One region of the Cohnella soli genome, then DNA from elsewhere that is predicted to be linked to it. Evidence: riboswitches for the same ligand, from Rfam matches in the RefSeq annotation. Region 1 holds a riboswitch; the other holds the start of a gene.

Region 1 (6,167 bases):
CTTGCGGGTTAAACTGGGCCAAAGGCTCGGTTCCTACGCCGAAAGGCAGGATTGATGTGGCATGGGAAATCGTTCGGAACACCGTGCAGGTTGAAGTTCAAGCGCCCGAAGGGTTGAATTATACAATTAAGCTGCCGGAACATTCTGTGGGATAGGAGAATGAAGCATGTCTGATTCACGAAAATTCGATTCGGTGCACGTTGTCTCGCATACGCACTGGGATCGCGAATGGTACGAGGATTTTCAGGGTTTTCGGATTCGGCTCGTCTACTTGATCGACGAACTGCTGGATTTAATGGAAAGGGAGCCGAATTATCGCTACTTCCTGATGGACGGGCAGACGATTGTTCTGGATGATTATCTGGAAATTCGCGGAGAGAATCGGGAGCGTCTGCTGAAGTTGATCCGCGACGGCCGAATCGGGATCGGTCCGTGGTACGTTATGCCAGACGAATTTCTCGTCAGCGGCGAGTCTTTGATCCGCAATCTGCTGAAAGGATTTCGCAGTGCCAGAGCGATAGGAGCGGAACCGGTCAAATCCGGATACATTCCCGATATTTTCGGGCATAACAGCCAATTTCCGCAAATTTTGCAAGGGTTCGGAATCGACAACGCCGTATTGTTCCGCGGTTTCCACGGCGACGCCGACCCTTCCGAGATTTGGTGGGAGGGTGCTGACGGAAGCCGCGTGCTCGGTCTGAAGCTGGACGAGGATCGTTCGTACGGGGATTTCTACTTCTTTATTCGCTGGCCGTTCGCGGAACGCGATTTCGTTTACGAAGAGGAAGAGCTCGTTCGCCGCGCGAGCCAAATGCTCGATTACAAAGAGAAACGCGCGACAACCGGTCTGTTGCTCGGTTTGGACGGTGTCGATCATATTGAGGTAGAGCCTCGACTTCCCTGGATCCTGAAGACGCTGAATGAGGCGCCTTCGTTGCGAGGGGTCAAGTTCGAACACAGCACGCTCGAGACCTACTTAACCGAATTGCGCAGCCGAATCGGCGACTTGCGCGTATATCGCGGCGAGCAGCGAAGCCCGGGGTATAACGGCGTTAACAACTGGGTGCTCGCGAACGTGCTTTCTTCGCGCATTCACTTGAAACAGATGAATCAGCGGGTGGAGCAGTTGCTGGAACGCTGGGTGGAGCCGTGGGCCGTCTTCGCCGCACTGGAAGGACGCGCGTACCCTTATTCATTTTTGCGGCGGGCCTGGGAGTTTCTGTTGCAGAACCATCCGCACGATTCGATTTGCGGCTGCTCCATCGATCAGGTGCATAGCGACATGCAGTACAGATTCGACCAGAGTCGCTTGATCGCCGAGCATATGCTGGATGAACAGCTTCAATATTTGGTCCATCATATCGATGCAACGGATTTGCAAGGATCGGAATTGTTTGCCGTATTCAATCCGTCGCCGTTGCCTGTTGACGAGATTGTGGTCGTTGACGTCGAAATGCCGCGCGACGCGAATGGCGGCATCTCGCAAGCGGTGTTCGGCGGCGCTCATATGCGGCTATTCGATTGCGACAATCGAGAAGTTCCCTATCAGCTCGTGTCGATCCGCCAGAACAGCGTGCGCCGTTTCCGGAAATACCGGGATATTCCGGGAGCGGAGCAAGTCGACAGGCTACGAATAGCCTTCCGGGCACACATTCCTGCATACGGCTATGCGGTCTATTCGATGGCGAAGGAGCGTATTCCGATGCCGCCTTTCGGACAATATTCGGCCGATCCCGTGCAGCCGAATCGGCTTCTCGGGACGATGAATAGGGGTTCGGGCATATGGGAGAACGGCAAGCTCCGCGTTCAGGTGCAGCGGGACGGGACGATGGATGTTACGGATCTTGCAAGCGGTCGCACCTATGAGGGATTGCTTTCCTTCGAAGACGAGGGGGATGTCGGCGAAGGCTGGAATCACGTGGCTCCGCTCGTCAACCAGACCTATTGGTCATGCGGGGAAGTCAGAAGCGTTTCCGCCCTGACAGATGGCCCGCTCGCTGCTTTGTTATGCATCGAACGCGTGTTTCACGTGCCCGATGGCGTCGTGCCTGACGAAAGCAGGCGAACCGACTCGACCGCCGATGTACGAATGAAGACGTACGTGGAACTGCGTTGCGACGATCCGACGCTGCGGTGCCGCACCGTTATTGACAACACGGCGCGTAATCACCGGATGAAAATGCTTGTCCCGACTCATTTGCAAACGGATTACTACTTCACAAGCACGCCATTCGATCTGGTGGAGCGTCCATTTAAAGCGCCTGACTATCCTCGCCATCTCGAGTTCGCCCGTCACGACATGCCTCATAATGGGCTCGTACTGGCGAAGGACGATGGCGGCGGTCTCGCCGTGTTCGCCAAAGGCATGTACGAAGTGTCGGCGCGAGACGACGAAGCGAAGACGATCGCGATGACGTTGTTCCGCGGCACGAGAAACGAAGTGCTGTCGGATGGCGGGGATGGCGGGCAACTGCTGAAGGAACTAACGTTCGAATTCGCGTTCCGCCCGTTTGGAGCCGAGACCGAAGCAGCCGATTTGGTTGAAGAACAGAAACGATATGCGGTTGGGCTGCGGACGGCTCATACGAATCGGGACAAAGTTCGATACGGAAATCTGCAGCGCCGGGAACGTACGTTGCCTAAAACGCATTCCTACCTCCAAATCAGTACGCCCGATTTGGCGCTGAGCGCTTTGAAGCGAGCGGAAGACGAAGATGATGCTTATATCGTGCGCGTGTGGAATCCGACCGACGGAAGCGTTGAAGGTGATCTTTCTTTTGGCCGCAAGGTGCTGGAGTTGAGCAAAGTCAACCTCGACGAACAGGATGTCGGCGAATTGGAAGGTTTTGTCCCGGGTTCCTCGCAGATTCGGCTGACGCTCCGTGCCAAGCAGATCATGACTCTTAAGGTCAAATGGTCTCATTCGTAAGAAAGCAGTGGCTAGGATTTCTAAATATCCATTCTCGACAAGCTGGAGACGGTACGCAACCGGATCCAGCTTGTTCCGTTTTATGCAATCGCAGTGCAGTTCTCTTTTCCTATTGAAATAAATCAACGCGTAGGCATATAATGGTAGTGCGATTAGCTTGTAAATAAGTAAAATGAATTATTTCATATAGAGATTAAGTTGCATAACTCGACACCAAGATTAACTCCAGATATATTCCTCATACGAAAAGGCAAACCTTTCTAAAGGAAGGGACGCAAAGCTATGGGCCTAAGGGACGAAGTTATCGTTCTATGGTTGCCAAGTTACCGAAGGAGGTGCGGAGAGCATCGTCCATTCGGATGATGCTCTTTTGGCGTTGGCCGGAAGGGCTTGTTTTGCGTTCATAGGGCGTGTCTGAATATTCGGCGATTTTCAATGATTTTCTTGAGAGGTGTTATCTGTTGAATAAGAATATATCCGAGACAGAACTGGCCGCACTGATCAGGAAGCTCAACCTGGATCAGTTGGACGCAGATTACAGCAGGGCGAGGGTAAGTCGGGGGGCCTATGGCTCCGAGGAAGATTATAACGTGCAGGACGGTTGGGTGGAAGTGAAGGATCAGCGGATTCATGTGAGGAACCCGGTAGGAGGGGGCAACTATCCGAGCATTCATACGACTGAGCCCGTTAAGCTTTATGTTAACGAAAAGGAAGTTCAGACGGAGATGACGGTTTCCGAGAGGGACACGATCAATTGGACGATAGAAGAGAAGCCGTTGTTTGAAATTATTGTGTCGGAAGACAAGTTGGCCGTCTATTTTCTGCTTCATTCGAAGCAACGTTTCCCTTGGCGGCTGCTGAACCAGGAGCCGGCCAACCGCATGACGCTCGTTGCGGAGCAGGACAGGAACCATGTGCTCGGAACGGTTCACCTGAAGGAGATAGCCCCGCAACTGGACGTGCTCTCCTTGTACGTGCCGGTCGATCTCGCCGCCATTCAGCAGGAATTGATGTCTCCTACTCACCAACCGGTTCTTATCGCCCAAGGCAAAGCGGCCGTTCCCGGCGTCGACGCGCAGTTGGAGCTTTATTTTGCCCAGAAGGTGGAAAGCCGCTTCTTCGAAGAAGACGGTCAAGTCGATTTCCGCAATCATCTGCGTATCCCCATCGTCAACCAAGGGGACGTCATGGCGAAGAAGATACCGTTAATAGACGGCACGCCCGGTTATGACGTATTCGGGAGCGTCAAGCTGCCTTCTTCTCCCAAGGACATCCCGATTACTGCCAAGCCTAGCGTGGAACTGACCCCGGACGAAGTCGTCGTTGCGCTTAAGCAGGGCAGGCCCCGCATTACGGGCAGCAAAGTGAAGGTGTTCGACGTTGCTACGACGTATACCGTCGCGGGCAATGTGGATATACGGACGGGCAACATCGTATTCTCCGGGGACGTAATCGTCCATGGGGATGTAACGGATAATATGATCATCGAGTCTTTGGGCAGTGTATACGTATATGGAAGTGTTTACAATTCCACCATTACCGCCACAGGAAGCATCAATGTGCGGGGCAACGTCATGTCCAGCAAACTGTATGCGGGCTATTTCGGCGTATTGTTCAACCGCTTATACAATACGACGAAGATGCTGTACGATCGCTTCGAGACGCTGGTTGCCGCTTCGAAAGTATTGACGCAAGCGCTGGAAGCGAAGAAGACTGCGGTACGCTTCGGTCAGATCGTTCTGCTCCTGTTGGAGAGCAAGATGAAGGACATCCCGGATTTGTTGAAAGAACTGATCGTCGTCATCTCCAACATACAGCAAATTAAGCAAGGGGAATATGTGAAGCTGAAGGAATTGGCGGAATTATTCCTGAAACCGGCGAAGCTGCTGGAGCATGTTACAGTCAAGCTTGTTCAGGGATTCCACGACCTTCTTCGGGAAACGCACCAAGAGGTGGCCCGGATGCAGGAGGAGCATGTGGAGATCAGCATCAATCAATGCCACCGAAGCGAGCTCAAGTCTAACGGGGACATCATCGTCCATTGCGAAGGGGTAATCATCAGCGATTTGTTCTCCACGAGGAACATCGTTTTCATAGATGAGAACAGCGTGTGCCGAGGCTCAAAGTTGGATGCGGGCGACAGCATTACGGCGAAGAACGTTGGCGGCCAGACCGGCGCAATCTCCGTGCTGAAAGCGAAGAGGCAAGTGGACGTGCGTAAAATGTACTCCGGACGAGTATGCGTCGGAAAATATTGCGGAGATATACTCGACGTAGTCGAGAGTAAGGTGTTCGACAGCGAGAGTCTGCTGCAATTGATTACGTCCCAGGAAGCCATGCAGATGAAATGAGGAATGGAGGGAACATAGTGGGAAAAGAACATTCCACTCGCTATAGGTATGTCGGCAAGCGATTGGTCAGAAATATGTACAGCCCGCTCGGGACATTGCTCGTTCCGATCCATACTGTGCTGAGCCCGAAAGAGATCGATACACTGTTCCGGCAAGGCGTCTTGCTGCATGATGAGGACGTAGAGGATGTAGCCATCCTTCATCTCGTCGATGCTGCGATCTCGGAGATCAGAGACATTTTCCAAAGCGCGCGTCATTCCGATCGGATATCGTTCGAGGCGATTCGGGAGAGGATATTGCCGGTCGTGCTGCTCATGAGCCTGCACCCGGACATCAGCCGCATTCTGGCTCACCTGGAGAAACATGACGAGTATCTTTACCGGCACAGTATCGGAGTTGCCCTGCTTTCCAAGATGATCGGTTCGGCAAGCGGTTATCAGGGGGACGAACTGACCGAGCTCATTACCTCCGCTTTCCTGCACGATATCGGCAAGTCCCGAATTCCGCTCGACATTCTGAACAAGCCCGGCGCGTTAACGGCGGAGGAATTCGAGTGCGTGAAGAAACATACGATCTACGGCTATGAGCTTATTCGGCAATCGCCGGGACTGGATGAAAACCATGCGCTCGTCGCTCTTCAGCACCATGAACGGGAGGACGGAAGCGGTTATCCGTATGGACTCAAGGGCGATGCCACCCTACGCAACAGCAAGATCGTCGCCGTGGCCGACGTGTTCCACGCCATGATCTCCAAGCGGGTATACAAGAGCAGCGTCTCGTTCTATCAAGTGTTGCAAGAGATGTCGCGCAATGCCTTCGGTGCGCTTGAACCCGAGATTACGCTTAATTTCATGAAGCGGATTATGGATTTGTTGATCGGCAACACG
Region 2 (6,167 bases), on a different contig from region 1:
GCAAGCTTCGCGTATTCCCGAGATCGCTTCAGAGGCTTCAAGCGCTGTCGACCGCGCTATACGTTACCTCATGTCAGTAACGCGGCGTAATGGCACTGTCGATTTCTCGCAAGGAGACACGAAAGACATCGGCGTATATGCGATGTTGTTCTCTACGCTGCCGTTCACCCAAGGCTTCTGTATTCGGCTCTTTCAAGCGGCGAGCGCGAGGGAGAAAGCATGAGAATCCAGCACACGATTGTCAACATCGCGGCGGGTGTCGGCAACCAACTCGTCATTACGGCGCTAAGTTTTATTTCCCGCACAGTGTTCATTCAGAGTTTGGGCATTGAATATTTGGGTGTCAACGGGTTGTTTACGAACATCCTGGCTATGCTGTCGCTAGCGGAAGCCGGTATCGGCTCGAGTATTATGTACAGCTTGTACAAGCCCGTGGCCGAAGGCGATCGAGATAAGATCAACAAGCTCATGCGCCTGTACCGGAATGCCTACCTCGTTATCGCCGCGATTGTCGCGCTGCTCGGGCTTGCACTTCTACCGTTTCTGCACGAGTTTGTTAAGAACACCGACGTACCGAATTTGACAGGTATTTATCTCATTTTTCTATTAAACACCGTTTCTCCGTACTTTTTCTCATACAAAAACGCCTTCCTTAACGTCAATCAGAAGGGCTATATCGTTACACTGACGTTCTCCGTATCGTCCATCGTTTCTTCCTTGCTGAAGATCGGCATTTTGTACTACACGCAAGACTACATCCTGTTCCTCATAATCGACAGCCTGTTTACAGTGGGCACGGCCGCAACATTAAATGTCATTGCCAATCGGAAATATCCCTATCTGAAAGATAAAGTCAAGGCTAAGCTCGATCAGCCGACGAAAGTTGGAATCGTCAAGAATGTAAAAGCAATTATTCTGCAGAATGTCGGCAGCTATCTCGTACTCGGGACGGAAAATATTCTTATCTCGACTTACGTCAGCGTGGCTGCGGTAGGATTGTATTCGAATTATAAGATGCTTATCGAAATCGGCAGAACGTTTATCTACCAAGTATTCAATAACATGTACCACAGTGTCGGGAATCTGGTCACGATGGAGAAGGAAGATAAAATTTACAGCGTCTACAAGGTCATGCTGCTGCTCAGCTTCTGGCTATACTCGCTGTTCGCTATCGTACTTTATATTGTCATCGGTCCGTTCATTACGCTGTGGATCGGCTCCTCGTATTTGATGAGCAACAGCGTGCTGATTCTTCTGTTGCTCCTGTTCGTCGAAAGGGGGATGAGGAACTCCATCTCTACGGTCAAAACGACGGCAGGTATTTTCCACGAAGATCGGTTCGTGCCGTTGGTTCAAGCGGCTGTTAGCCTTCTCGTCTCGATCGCGCTCGTGCAGCGGATTGGAATTGCGGGTGTGTTCATCGGTTCTTTCGTCAGCGCGCTTGTGCTCCCATTCTGGACAACACCTTATTTGGTATATAAGAAGGTGTTTCTTAGGCCGGTATTGTTCCATTATCGGATCTATGCGGCTTACATCGTGATCGGTTTCGGCACATTCTATGCGGCGAAACACCTGGCCGGTCTCGTTCATGGAGATGGAGTGACGGCGATCATTGCCAAATCTTCAATAGCGAGTGTTTCCGTTATGGCACTGTACTTAATCGTTTTCTGGAAAACGGATGAGTTCGCCTACCTGAGAGGTCTCGCACGGTTATTATCCGGTAAGCTAATCTCGAGAATTAAGTCTAACAAACAAGCGGAGGTGTAATCTTATGGCGATTCTGATTGCTGGGGGAGCGGGTTATATTGGCACCCATACGTGCGTGGAGTTGCTCCAGGCAGGCTACGATATCGTTGTTGTCGACAATTTTGTCAACAGTCAGCCTGAGGCGCTTGAGCGAGTACGGGACATTGCAGGCAAGGATTTTCCGGTATACGAGTTGGATTTACTAAGTGAAAAGGCGCTTAGCGACGTATTCTCGCGGCATCAGATTGAGGCCGTCATCCATTTCGCCGGTTTGAAGGCGGTCGGGGAGTCGGTGGCACAGCCGTTACGGTATTACCGCACGAATATCACTAGTACGCTGATTCTGTGCGAGACGATGCAAAAGTATAGAGTACGCAGGTTGGTGTTCAGTTCATCTGCAACTGTGTACGGGACGACAGACCGCATGCCGGTCGCGGAATCCGCACAGCTTGGAGCTATGAATCCGTATGGCAGAACAAAGCAAATGATTGAAGAGATGTTGCAGGACGTGGCAGCTGCCGATCCGGAATGGTCGATTGCGATTTTACGATATTTTAACCCCGTCGGGGCACATAAAAGCGGCCGAATGGGCGAAAATCCGAACGGTATTCCGAACAATCTTCTGCCCTATATTTCGCAAGTGGCAGTCGGACGACTGGAGCAAGTTGGCGTGTTCGGCAACGACTATCCGACGAAGGATGGAACGGGCGTCCGCGACTATATTCATGTCTCCGACCTGGCGAATGGACATGTTCGGGCACTGGCGCATATTATGACGGTTAAGGGCTCTAACGTATATAACTTGGGAACAGGTCGCGGGTACAGTGTGCTTGAGATGATTGCGGCTTTCGAGCAAGCGTCTGGTCAAACGATTCCTTATGCGATTATGGACCGTCGTCCTGGGGATATTGCAGTCAGTTACGCGGATGCTTCGAAGGCAAACAATGAGTTAGGTTGGCATGCAACGAGGGGATTGGAAGAGATGTGCGAAGACGCATGGAGATGGCAAAGGAGCAATCCGGAAGGTTATAAAAAATGAAAAAAGTTTGAAAAAATATCCCATTCGACAAAATTCGTCCAAAAAATAGGTCTTTAACATCCAAAATTCGACAACACTAATCCGACAAGCTCATATATAATATGACTTGTAACAACAAAATCAGGAGACTGAGAAATGCGTTTTTATCTGGGCACCTTAAACGCATGGAGTCAGTGGTGCAACCGGCCGACTAATCATCGGAGGGAATTTTGAGATGGAAGTGTTAAAGGGCACGGCAAAATCATCCAAGACCGATCACACGCTGTTGGACGCCGAATGGGCAAAATTGATTCTGGAAGCTCGTAGTATGGGGATGACGATCGAAGATATTCGACTCAGTCTTGCCATGCTTCAAACCACGGAGCTAGTCAAGTGGCAAACGGCGGCCGGTTCCGCCGTTGGATGACGGGAACGTCAGGAGTCCCGTTGCTGATTTTTCCATCTGCTAAATTCAAGGAATTCCCTGAACTGCTCTTTGCTGACGCCAGAGTTCATCGCTTCTTTCACCAAGTCAGCCCACTCATTGTCCAGGGGATTCTTCGAATTGGCGTTCGCGTTATCCGATTGAAGAAATTCCTCTACGGTTATACCGAGTACGGCACCGACTTTCTCGAGAAATTGAATCGAGGGGTTCATTTGTATTCCCCGTTCAATAGAACTTAAGTATGATTTAGCGACCGAGGCCTTCTCCGACAGTTCTGTCAAGGAGAGGTTTTTCTTTTTGCGGAGCATCTGAATTCGTTCACCGATCAACAGAATCCCTCCTCTTGTTGATATTGTTCAGCACCAGGTTATCTTATTGACAGAAGAAAATTTCTCCTGGAATTTGATTGCGATATATTATAATGATACGAAACGAAACACAAGACCGCAACCTTGACCGCCAGTAGAAGACAAATTCCTTACTTTATGATGAATTTCGCGAACGATTGGACAACCGTAAAGTCATGCATGAGATCGTCTCCCGTGATGAAGAGTGGTCCGCTGCGAAGCCATGCATGAGCGATGAGACGACCCTGCTCGTCTTTGGCCGTGCCAAGGTATAATGTGCTCTCGATGCATCGCCGATTCAGCATGACCTGTCCCGCGACGGCGCGTACGAGACATTTGCTATCCCATGGGGTGTAACGGCTCATTAGGTTAACTGCGCTCCGAATATGTTTAACTGTTGCCGAATCACTCGGAACGAAAGCTTCCGATGTTTCCTCCGATGGCGTTCCAAGGCGTCTCGCAAGTCTGGAGAAAGGAAATATTACTTGTATTCTGGCCCACCCGAGCAGTAAATAAGCTTCCGTAAAAAGAAGCATTGTTCGGCGGTTGAGCTTGGCCGATATGACTAATTTGCGAAAGGCGCTCATTCTGGCTGCGAGCGCTGGATCAAGCCTTCTGCGTATAAGTGATCGAGGAAGGCATTGACTTGGGCCAGGCAGGTTTCTCGTGAAACTTCGTATTCCTCGAGCAGTCTGTCAACGACTTGTGCTACAGTGCTTGGCGGGCTCAGCAACTCCCAGATACGCCCCCCGACTTCCCCCAAGTTATAATACTTGCCTTTCTCTACACTTAGCATAACTTTCTCCCCGGCCATGTCGCTGACGATATTGCCTTCACATTGTTCAAAACGATCGGTCGGTAAAAGCTGTTCGGAAATATGATTCATCATTGTATGGCACCTCATCAAAAGATCTATTCATTTGTTCTTTATAACGAACTGCACGATAACACTAATCTAACATTTCCCCGGCCGTATTTCAACTGCCTAAGCAGCAGATTTCCAGAATTTAAGCAGTCTCCCGTTTGCAACAACACGAGAAGTCTTTAAGCTGGGAATTCGAAATAAAGAACAAAACTTCAAATTGCGATTGCAATTGGTGCGTTTCTCCAGTGGCGGGAAAGCGCATAAGAAAATGGGAGAGGTTGAATACTACATTTACGGTTCAATGTCACCTTTTTCCGATTGTACTAACGTTCGTCATAAAGGCCGGCAATTCATTGGAAACCGGCGGCCGCAGTGCGAATACACCAATGAAAGTGGGGCAACATGAGCATGAAAGCAACCGGAATTGTACGCCGCATCGACGACCTCGGCAGGGTCGTCATTCCAAAGGAAATTCGCCGCACGCTCCGCATTCGGGAAGGCGATCCGCTTGAAATTTTCGTTGATCGCGACGGCGAAGTTATTCTCAAGAAGTATTCCCCCATCGGCGAGTTGGGCGATTTCGCCAAAGAATACGCGGAATCCCTTTCTGAGAGCACGGGACACATCGCCATGATTTCTGACCGCGACACCTTTATCGCAGTGGCTGGCGCTTCGAAGAAGGAATACCTCGACAAGGCAATCGGCAGCGTCCTGGAAAGCTGTATGGACAATCGTAAAATCGTGTTGGAGTCCGGAACAGGCAACTATGAGGTACTAAGGGATGGGAACGAGACGATCGGCGCATTCGTCGTCGCACCGATTGTAGCCGGCGGGGATCCAATCGGCACGGTTGTGTTGCTTAGCAAGGAAGATCAGGCGAGCATGGGCGAGATGGAGAGCAAGATGGTCGAGACGGCTGCAGGCTTCCTTGCGAAGCAGATGGAGCAGTAACAAGCCGGCAACGGAGCTGGTGGGAGGACCCGGACTACGGATGCATCGCGAGGTGCGTAGCCCGGGTTTTTTTGTATGAGGCCATTGCGATACGTTTATTTCAAAGCCGTTCGCAGAACGGAGATCACTTTCTCGACGTGGTCACCGATCAAAGATGCGGCAAGTTGGGCGTCTTGTCGCTTAATGGCTTCATACAAGCTCTGATGCTCCTGCAGCAGTCTCGCGGCGGTCGCGTTTTCCCGGTAAAACCATAACTCGCGCGTCTGTCGGATCGTGGAGGCGAACCGATCTGACAACGACTCCATGAGCTGGATAAAGAGCGAGTTGCCGGATGCTTCGACAAGCGTTCGATGGAAACTGACATCGGCGCGTTCGCCTTCGGCTGTGTTGTTGTCGGCCAAGCTTTGTTCCATCACAATGAGCAATTGCTGCAATGACCGAAGATGTTCATCGCTCCTACGCTTGGCGGCAAGCGATGCCGCTCCGACTTCCAACGCCTTGCGGACTTCAAGCAACTCGATCAAGGAATTGGCGTCTCGGAACAGTTGATCCACGGCATTCTTCGATTCGTTCGGCAATGACTTGCTAACGAATGTACCGCCGCCATGGCGGACGTCAAGCCAGCCCATCGCTTTCAACGCGCTGACGGCTTCGCGTATCGTGGATCGTCCGACCCCGTACGACTCGGCCAGCTCGACGACCGAAGGAAGCCTCTCGCCGGGGCTGCGTTCACCGTTTTTGATTTGCTGCAGCAGATGGTCGGCCACGAGCTCGCGGCCCTTCATCGTCTCGATC

Evidence for each region. Region 1 has a riboswitch for cyclic di-GMP ahead of ACFPOF_RS32720 (flagellar assembly protein A). Riboswitches for the same ligand answer to the same signal wherever they lie in the genome.
Region 2: it holds a riboswitch for cyclic di-GMP, as region 1 does, so the genes downstream of both, ACFPOF_RS29115 (anti-repressor SinI family protein) here and ACFPOF_RS32720 (flagellar assembly protein A) in region 1, are expected to answer to the same signal.

The regions. Positions count from the first base shown of each region.
Region 1 is NZ_JBHSMI010000067.1:770,572-776,738, reverse strand. Features, by position in the region: gene ACFPOF_RS32730 (family 78 glycoside hydrolase catalytic domain) at 1-155, shown strand, start outside; gene ACFPOF_RS32725 (alpha-mannosidase) at 167-2,929, shown strand; cyclic di-GMP riboswitch class I at 3,169-3,260, shown strand; gene ACFPOF_RS32720 (flagellar assembly protein A) at 3,391-5,280, shown strand; gene ACFPOF_RS32715 (HD-GYP domain-containing protein) at 5,298-6,167, shown strand, end outside.
Region 2 is NZ_JBHSMI010000062.1:67,957-74,123, forward strand. Features, by position in the region: gene ACFPOF_RS29100 (glycoside hydrolase family 88 protein) at 1-223, shown strand, start outside; gene ACFPOF_RS29105 (lipopolysaccharide biosynthesis protein) at 220-1,767, shown strand; gene galE (UDP-glucose 4-epimerase GalE) at 1,772-2,785, shown strand; cyclic di-GMP riboswitch class II at 2,900-2,982, shown strand; gene ACFPOF_RS29115 (anti-repressor SinI family protein) at 3,000-3,191, shown strand; gene ACFPOF_RS29120 (helix-turn-helix domain-containing protein) at 3,200-3,538, opposite strand; gene ACFPOF_RS29125 (lasso peptide biosynthesis B2 protein) at 3,688-4,143, opposite strand; gene ACFPOF_RS29130 (lasso peptide biosynthesis PqqD family chaperone) at 4,140-4,442, opposite strand; gene spoVT (stage V sporulation protein T) at 4,830-5,372, shown strand; gene ACFPOF_RS29140 (FadR/GntR family transcriptional regulator) at 5,468-6,167, opposite strand, start outside.